2 regions of the Flavobacterium artemisiae genome follow, and region 2 is predicted to be linked to the other one. Evidence: riboswitches for the same ligand, from Rfam matches in the RefSeq annotation. Region 2 holds a riboswitch; the other holds the start of a gene.
The links. Region 2 has a riboswitch for cobalamin ahead of ACFSC2_RS03780 (TonB-dependent receptor plug domain-containing protein). Riboswitches for the same ligand answer to the same signal wherever they lie in the genome.
Positions count from the first base shown of each region.

Region 1: another riboswitch for cobalamin. It lies ahead of ACFSC2_RS08850 (TonB-dependent receptor); the one in region 2 lies ahead of ACFSC2_RS03780 (TonB-dependent receptor plug domain-containing protein).

Region 1 covers NZ_JBHUDZ010000008.1:18,165-22,736, forward strand. Annotated here, with positions in the region: gene ACFSC2_RS08840 (aminotransferase-like domain-containing protein) at 1-229, opposite strand, end outside; gene ACFSC2_RS08845 (TonB-dependent receptor plug domain-containing protein) at 296-2,158, shown strand; cobalamin riboswitch at 2,252-2,453, shown strand; gene ACFSC2_RS08850 (TonB-dependent receptor) at 2,566-4,572, shown strand, end outside.
Region 2 covers NZ_JBHUDZ010000002.1:413,893-418,464, forward strand. Annotated here, with positions in the region: gene ACFSC2_RS03770 (S41 family peptidase) at 1-360, shown strand, start outside; gene ACFSC2_RS03775 (YncE family protein) at 432-1,496, opposite strand; gene ACFSC2_RS03780 (TonB-dependent receptor plug domain-containing protein) at 1,501-3,324, opposite strand; cobalamin riboswitch at 3,392-3,594, opposite strand; gene cobC (alpha-ribazole phosphatase) at 3,662-4,198, opposite strand; gene ACFSC2_RS03790 (adenosylcobinamide-GDP ribazoletransferase) at 4,183-4,572, opposite strand, start outside.

The DNA.
Region 1 (4,572 bases), on a different contig from region 2:
CTATCCAGCCTTGCGATTCCAGATCCTGAAAAGCCTTTATTATTGTATTTCTGTTTACAGACAATACTTTGCATAAAATTCTGGTGCCGGGAAGTTTTGTTCCTTCGGGAAGAAATCCGGTTTGAATGGCTTTTATAAATTCAAAAACAATCTGTAAATATATTGCTGTGTTTTCTTCTGGCTTAAGCTCGATAAAACTTTTAAAAGGAATTTCAACCGGACTATTCATAATTATAAAACTGGCATACTTTATTAGTACGGCAAGGTACTACTTTTGCCAAAATTTTTAACCAAAATGAAAAAAATCTATCTATTGGTACTAACATCAATCTGTACTAATTTTTACGCTCAAACTAAAAAAGATTCGATTTTCGAATTTGACGAGGTAATTATTAATCAGAACCGTTTTAGTACGCCGATTTCTAAAGAAAATAGAAACGTTTACGTAATTACAAGTGAAACAATTAAAAAACTTCCTGGAAGAACACTTCAAGAAGTATTACAATATGCTAACGGAGTTGATATCAGACAAAGAGGACCTTTTGGAACTCAGGCTGACATCAGCGTTGATGGCGGCAGTTTTGAGCAGACTGTTGTGTTATTAAACGGAGCAAAAGTAATTGACTCACAAACAGCTCACAATATGTTAAACCTGCCTCTTCCGGTTGAAGCAATCGAAAGAATTGAAGTAGTGCGCGGACCAGCGGCAAGAACTTACGGAATCAACAGTTTAACGGGAGCCATTAATATTATTACTAAAAAACCGAGTGATTCTGGAATTTTAGTAAGCACTTATGCTGGTTCTAATTTTGAAAAAGATACTGAAGGAAGCGGTGATACTTTTTACGGAAACGGTGTTCAGGTTGGTGCTGTTTTAGGAAAAGAAAAACAACAGCACATGATTTTTGCTTCGCATGATAAAAGCAACGGTTACCGTTACAACACGGCATTCGAAAACAATAAAATTTTCTACCAAGGAAATGTACAGTTTAATGATGCAAACGAAATCCAAGCTTCTGCAGGTTACATCAATAACGGATTTGGCGCAAATGCTTTCTACGCGGCACCGGGCGACAAAAATTCAAGCGAAGCTGTACAGACAACTTTTGCTAATATTCAGTCAAAACATTCGATTACTGACAGTTGGAAAATTATGCCTAGAGTAACTTACAGATACAATTATGACGATTATCGTTATTTAGGAATGGCAAATTTAAACGTTGGAAGAAGCCAGCACTATACCAATTCGATTGCAGGAGAATTAAACTCAACAGTAAAATTAGGCAAAGGCGAATTGGGTTTTGGAGCTGAATTTAGAAACGAAGATATCCATTCGTCTAATATTGGTGATCACGATCGCGAAAATGTTGGAATCTACGCAGAATACCGAACGAATTTTACAGAACGATTAAATGTAAATATCGGAACTTATTTAAACTATAATTCGGATTACAAATGGCAGATTTATCCAGGAATCGATGCGAGTTACGATATTACAAAAGAGTTTAAAGTAATTGCAAATGTCGGCACAAGCCAGAGAATTCCATCGTTTACCGATTTGTATTTGAAACAAACAGGAAATATTGGAAATACTGATTTAGATTCAGAAAATGCTTTTCAAAGCGAAATCGGATTTAAATTCAACAGAAAAGCTTTGAGCTTAAATGCGAATTATTTCTACAGAAAAATTGACAATTATATCGATTGGATGCGTAATTTGACTACGCAGCCTTGGCAGAGTCAAAATACGGGAGATTTAAGCACAAACGGAGTAAATCTTCGCGGTAATTACAGATTTGATTTCTCTAAAGATTCAAGATTGAATATCGTTTTAGGATACACTTATTTAGATTCAGAATTTAAGAGTTCAAGAACAGAAATATATTCTAAGTATTTAATTTCGTCTTTAAAGCACCAAGTAACCAATACAATAGATTATCAGTATAGAAATTTATCGGTATTATTTGCTACTCGTTTTAACGAAAGAATTACAGGACCTTCTTATTGGATTAACGATTTTAGAGTTAGTCAGTCAATTAAGAAATTCACGATATTCTTAGATGCTCAAAATATTTTTAATACCACTTATTATGAAGTCGGAGCAATTCCGCTGCCTTCAAGATGGTTTACTTTGGGAGCTAAGTTTGTAACGTTTTAATTTTACTTATTTTTTTAGAATTAGTTATTGGATAAAACCCTGCACGAAATGTTTTTTTACATTTTTGTGCAGGGTTTTGTATGTTTTAATTATATCTTTGCGCCTGATTTTGGTCTGTTTTTTCTTAGGAAAAAATAGTTAAAAGGGAATCAGGTGTAAATCCTGAACAGACCCGCTACTGTAAGTTCTATATAAGTCTTTAAACATTACTTATGCCATTGCCCCGCCCTGCGGGATGAGAAGGCCGTTTAAAGATGGAACAAGTCAGGAGACCTGCCACGATCACATAGTTTAAAACTTTCGTGGTATGAAGTTGACGACACAAGATGGTAACCTGCTATAGGACAGCAGGCCTATATCTATGTTTTTGTAATTACATCACCGAGAGTTTTTTTAAATAAATCGTGATGTACAATTTTAGAAAAACACTTTTAGCTTTTATTTTATTATTTCCTTTTTGGCTTCATTCGCAGGCAGTCACAGATAGTTCGCGTGTTTTAAAAGAAGTTATTTTAAAAGGAAAACCTTATCAGGAAGTTATTCCGGTACAAAGTCTTTCGGGTGTTCTGCTCGAAAAACTAGCCAGTCATAATGTGGCAGACGCACTTCGGTATTTTGCAGGAACTCAAATCAAGGATTATGGCGGTGTAGGCGGACTAAAAACAGTCGATGTCCGCAACATGGGTACGCATCATGTTGGTGTTTTTTATGACGGAATCCAGCTCGGCAATGCCCAAAACGGTGTAACCGATCTCGGAAAATATTCGCTTGACGATATGGAATCTTTGACAATGTACAATGGTCAGAAAAGTGAAATTTTTCAGTCGGCTAAAGATTTTGCTTCAGCTTCAGCCATTTATTTAAGAACAAAACGTCCTGTTTTTATTGGAGGTAAAAAAACAAATCTCCTCGTTCGTTATAAAACCATGTCGATTGATTATCACGATCCTTCTTTTAGATGGGAGCAAAAACTGAGCGATAAAGTTAGTTTAAGTATGAGTTTCGAATACATCAAATCAAACGGAGAATATAAATTTAGATACAAAAGAAAAAATCAGGACGGAAGTATTGCCTACGATACCACAGCAACAAGATACAACAGCGATATCGAAGCTTTTCGATTTGAATCTGGTGTTTACGGCAAAATAAACAACGGTTCGTGGGACGCAAAAGTTTATTATTACGATTCTGAAAGAGGCGCGCCGGGAGCGATTGTAGAGAATAAATTCAGAGACGGTTTCAGACAGTTTGATAAAAACTTTTTTGCGCAGGGTTTTTTCACCAAAGATGTTTCAGAAAAATATAAATTTCAGGCAAAAGGGAAATTTGCTTACGATTATACACATTATATTGCCCGAGATACCACTAGTGTTTTAGGCGAAATCGTAACGGAAGGCGCACAATCAGATGACAGTTACTTTCAGCAGGAAGCGTATTTTTCGGCGGTTAATCTTTACAGCATTTTACCCACTTGGGATGTTTCGCTTTCAACTGATTTTCAATATAATAAATTAAACGCTACCAGAAGAGGAATCCAGACTCAGTTTTCTTTCCCTCAGCGTTTTACAGCGCTTGTTGCGCTCGCGACTTCTTACCGATATGAAGGTTTTAAAGTTTTAGGAAACGTTTTGGCAACCCGCGTAATCGAAGAAGTAAAATTTAATGCAAAAGCGCCAAACAAAACCGAATTTACACCCGCTTTATTCCTTGGTTATACACCTTTTAAAAAGTACGATTTCAATTTAAGAGCGTTTGCCAAACGCATTTTCAGAATGCCGACTTTCAACGATTTGTATTATACAATGGTGGGTTCAAGTACGTTAAGACCCGAATATATGAACCAATATGATGTTGGTTTTACTTATAACTTTTCACTAAAAGAAAGCCTTATAGACAAATTCTCCATTCAGGCAGATGCATATTATACCAATACCAAAGACAAGATTGTGGCGGCTCCGACAGGAAATTTATTCCGTTGGATGATGACGAATATTGGTCAGGTAAAAGGAAAAGGAATTGAAACAATTCTCAATCTGGGAACTCATATTGATAAAGTAAATCTCGCTGTCAATCTGACTTATACGTATTCTCAAAGTCAGGATTTTACCAAATTTTCAGGTTTAGAATTGTCTTCTTACGGCGATCAGATTCCGTACACTCCTTGGCACAGTGGTTCTGGAATTTTGAATGCAGGTTACGAATCATGGAACTTCAATTACAGTTTTATCTACGTTGGAAAACGATACAACGGAAACGTCAATAATATTAAAGTAAACGAAGTGCAGCCGTGGTATACGCACGATTTGGCAGTTCAAAAGGCCTTTATTTTCAATAAATACAAATTGAATGCAACGGTAGAAGTCAACAATGCCTTTAATCAGCATTATGAAGTGATTTACAATTATCCGATGCCG
Region 2 (4,572 bases):
TATGATTCAGATACGTATGTTACTAAAGAAGGTTTGAATAAAAATCATAAATATGCCATGCAGCCTTTAGTATTTAAAATTGCTAATGCATCTGGTTTTGGAGATTATCAGCAAGGTTTAACAGCAGATTATCCACAGATTGAGAGAATTTCGACTTACGGAGTTTTAGGAGATCCTGCAGAGCCTTTGTTAAGTAAGACTATCTCGATTATTACAGGTAATACGGCTAAAAGAAGCGACAATGATTTAGAAGTTAATCCAATGCCTTACGTAACGGATTCAAAAATCATCAACGGACTTCGTCACGGAATGTACTTAGAAACGGCTCCGCAAGAGTTAGTAAATCTAATTAAGAAATAGAAAAAGAAAAAGGCTTTCAGAAATGAAAGCCTTTTTTGCGAATAAACAAAAACAATTCTAAAAGTAAAAGTTTAATCGTTAAAATAGAAACCGTTTGGATTGATTCCTACACTAAGTGTATTTGATAAAGTTCCTGTTAAAGAATAGATGTAAATATTTCCTGCATCAGAATAATTAACAGCATCTGAAAAGTAAATTTGATTGTTTTTTACAGCAAAACCATAAGGAATATTGATTTTTGATGCTTTAAAAGTTGAAGCGGTCGGCAAAGATGTAGAGCTTACTGCAGTTGTATAAACTTCATTTCCAATTGTATAATACAGTTTGCTGCTTTCGATATCTAAGAATCCAGGATGTGTTTTCTCAGAGAAATTAATCGTAGAGCTAATTGTGTTACTGCTTAGGTTTAACTTAACAATTTTACCAGCAGTTTCTACATCAGCATAAGATGGTTTTCCAGCGCATAAAATATATAATGTTCCATTATCTTTTTCTAGTACACTTGGTACATCTCCAACCACAAAATTTGTTGCAACGGTATTTGTAGCTGCATTAATGATTGTTAAAGAATTTCCTTGATTCCAGCCGCCTTTGTGTGCTACATACAACTTTCCATCATTTTCGATAATTTGCTCTGGACCTTCAACAACGGGAATAGTTGAAGTTATGGTATTTGAAGAAAGATCAAGTACCGCTACATAATCATCAGAAGAACTTGCTGGATCTCCCCAGTTTGTTACATAACCTTTTCCGTTTGCAAAAGCAATAAATCTCGGATTAATTAAACCTGTAGTAATTGTTGCAATAGATTTAAAAGTATAACGATTAACAAGTTCAATTTTGTTAGAAGCATTTGTAACGATATAGGCTAAATCTCCATTAAAACCGATACTTTGTGGTGTGTCGCCAGATGTTTTATTATTAACCAATTTAAATACATCATTCTCAACCTTAAGATCGTCAGACAGGTAAGAGATAGTTCCATTAGGAGTACCGTTATTTCCTTCGTTTACAACAAATATTCCTCCATCATAATTACCACGTGGAGCTTGAGTCTCATCATCATCGCTGCTGCACGATACAAAAAAAGCCGACGCAAAAATGACAGTTAAAAAAAGTTTATTAAATCTTTTCATGTATTTAAAAATTTAGGTTAATATATATAGTATAATTTCTTCCAGGCATTTGTCTGCTGATAACAGGCTGGTAATCTTCATTTAATAAATTCAAAACTTGAACGCCAAGTTTGAAACTGTTTTTTCTTCCAAAATCATAATCAGCACCAAGATTGGCAACATTATAAGCTTTTACGATTCCAGCTTTGCTGTTAAAAGGCGTGCTGTAAACTTCACCATTGTATAAATATTGAAAGTATGATGAAAGTTTTTTCCAATTATAGGATGCTGATGCCGTCACTTTATGGTAGGGTACATAAATCAATTGTTTGTAAACCAATTCACCAGCAATGAGCTGTTTGCTTTTTGAAACCGTATAGGCATAAGTCCCGTTGATAGTAAAGTTGTGATTGTTTATTTTGGTTTTCCATTCTAAAAGAACTTCTGCTCCATAAGTTTTTACATGATCAGTATTTTCTGGAGACCACACATCACTGCCGCTATCTGTAGGAACCCAGCGTAATAAATCCTGAATATCATTATAATATCCTGTTAGAGAAACAGAAAAGTTTTTAAAGAAAAATTCGTTTCCAATTTCGGTTTGATAGGAAGTTTCAGGTTTTAAGTTCGGATTGCCGCTTCCTTCCCAGAATAAATCATTGTAAGTCGGCATTCTGTAATTCTTCGAAGCATTAAGTTTTATTCGATAAAAATCAGTCAATAAATATCGAGTTCCAAAAGAAAAAAGAAATGGATTTCCGTAATTGTCCGTTAATTCCTGACGAATGCTTACCGAATAATCCCATTTTTCAGAAACTAAATGACTTAGTAATAAACTCCCTGAACTAACTTCTCTTTTAACATCATTAATACTTGATCCGTAGCCTTTATTTCGGCTATAATCCACAATAGTGTTTAGTTTGATTTTGTCATTTACATCAAAAGCCAAATCATATTTGAGGATAGAAGTTTCTACTTTTCCAAAAGTGAAATAATCAGAAGTAATAGTTGGGAAATATTTATAAGATTCTCCAATATGAGCCGCTCTTAATTTTGAAGTAAAACGATTCAGTCTGCTTTCCCATTCTAAAAGATTTCGGGTATTAAAATCGTCGTATTTTGTTTTGGTAGCAGTCGGGGTTGTTAGAGAAAAATGACGCTCAGAGTCATAAAACTGACTGTATAATTTAATGGTATTTTTAGAATCAATTTTATATCCAAAAGCCGTATTCATGCTCGTATTATAATATTGCCCATTTAAGTTTTTCTCGTTTTGATTTCCAGGATATTTAAAATCATTATCAGAGCTGTTTCTAGAAATACTAATTTGAAGACTGTACTTATCAGATGAAACTGCGGCTTTATAATTGGCGCTGTAAGTATTAAAACTTCCTGCGCTGAAAAATAAATGATTTGTAAATCCTTTTTTAAAACTCAAATCATTATTTAGGTGAATACTGCCGCCAATTGCACCGCTTCCGTACAAAATACTTCCTCCGCCGGCTTTTACAGTAATAGAATTAAAATCTCTCGTGCCGATAGTATTAAAATCGGACTGTCCTAAAAATTGAGAATTGATATTGATACCGTTCCAGATAACTGCTGTCTGTGCACTTGTAGTTCCTCTAAAAGATGGGCCAGATGTCATTCCGAGACCATTTTCTTTAAAATAAATTACCGTGTTAAAGTTTAAAAGAGAAGTTAGTGATGCTTGATTGGTATTGATGATCGAATCACTTATGACTTGAATTGACTGAGAACTACAGAATTTTTTAAGATTGCTGTCTGAAACTACAACTTGTTTTAAATTCGTAATAGAATCCTGCTGCGCCAAAATAAATTGGCACATGAATAAAAAACAAAAAATGACGAATTTCTTTAAAATCATAAATTTCTACACTCTTGTTCCCGAGAGCTTGATATTAGTTATAAAGGCAGGTCTCCTGGCTTGCGTCTTGTTGTCTTCCTTCCCATCACGCAGGGCGTGGCAGTGGATTGTAGTAACAACAAGCATTCATTTTGAACTAAGCTTACAGTTGCGGGTACAGCTCAAGATTATACTTGATTCCCTTTTAATGTGCTTTTTTATAAAAACACAACCTTAAATTTGTGCAAAGATAAAGTTAAAACTATCGATTTTTCAAATTTGTTTCACATTTTGAATCAAATTCTAAACAAAAGAGCTGTTAAAGCTTAATTCTAATAACCTTGCCAAAATCAACATTATTTTGAAAAGCATCTTTTAATGGCAAAGAAGTTTGATGACATAAGATACTTCTGATACTTCCAGCATGCGCCACAATTATAATTGGATGCAAAACGTCTTTTGCGAGTTTTTCATTTAGAAAAGATTCAGTTCTTTCGTGAAGTTCAGTAAAGGATTCGCCATTGGAAACTTTTATGTTCACAAAATCTTCCATCCACGGATTTAGCTGGTCCTGCGGAATTTCATTCCAAGATAACATTTCCCAGTCTCCAAAATTCATTTCCATCAAACGAGGATCTTTCTGGTAAGAATGAATTTTCATGTTTTTTTGAATATAGTCTGCTAAAATCACGCATCGTTTAAGCGGACTTGTAAATAGTACTGCTTCAGAAGGTAACTGGGAAAGTATATTTTTAAAAACTTCTTCAAATGGTTCAGCTATATTCACATCGGTTTGTCCGTAGCAGATACCTTTTTCGCAAACCGTTTCGGTATGACGGATTAAATAAATTTCCATAAAATTAAAACACTGAGATAAATGATTACTTCACTGACTTGCTGTGTGGCGCCGAGACAGTCGCCTGTATAGCCGTCAATCCATTTTTGAAAATAACGCGCCAAAAAAAAGCGGGTCAAAAAAACCGGAATCAAAATCAGAATAAACAAATGATAAAAATAAGAAAGAACAATCAAAGGCAGTAAACCAAAGAAAAAGGAACCAAAAACTTCTTTCCAAGTATATTGCTGCGCTATAGGTTTGCTTTTACTCGAAGCATCGTCACGAGAATATTCATGTGTAAAAATGATACTCACTGCCGATAAACGACTTAAAGCATGAGCATTCACAAACAACAGAAAAATAAGAAAAGGAAAATCTAAATTGTTTGTTTG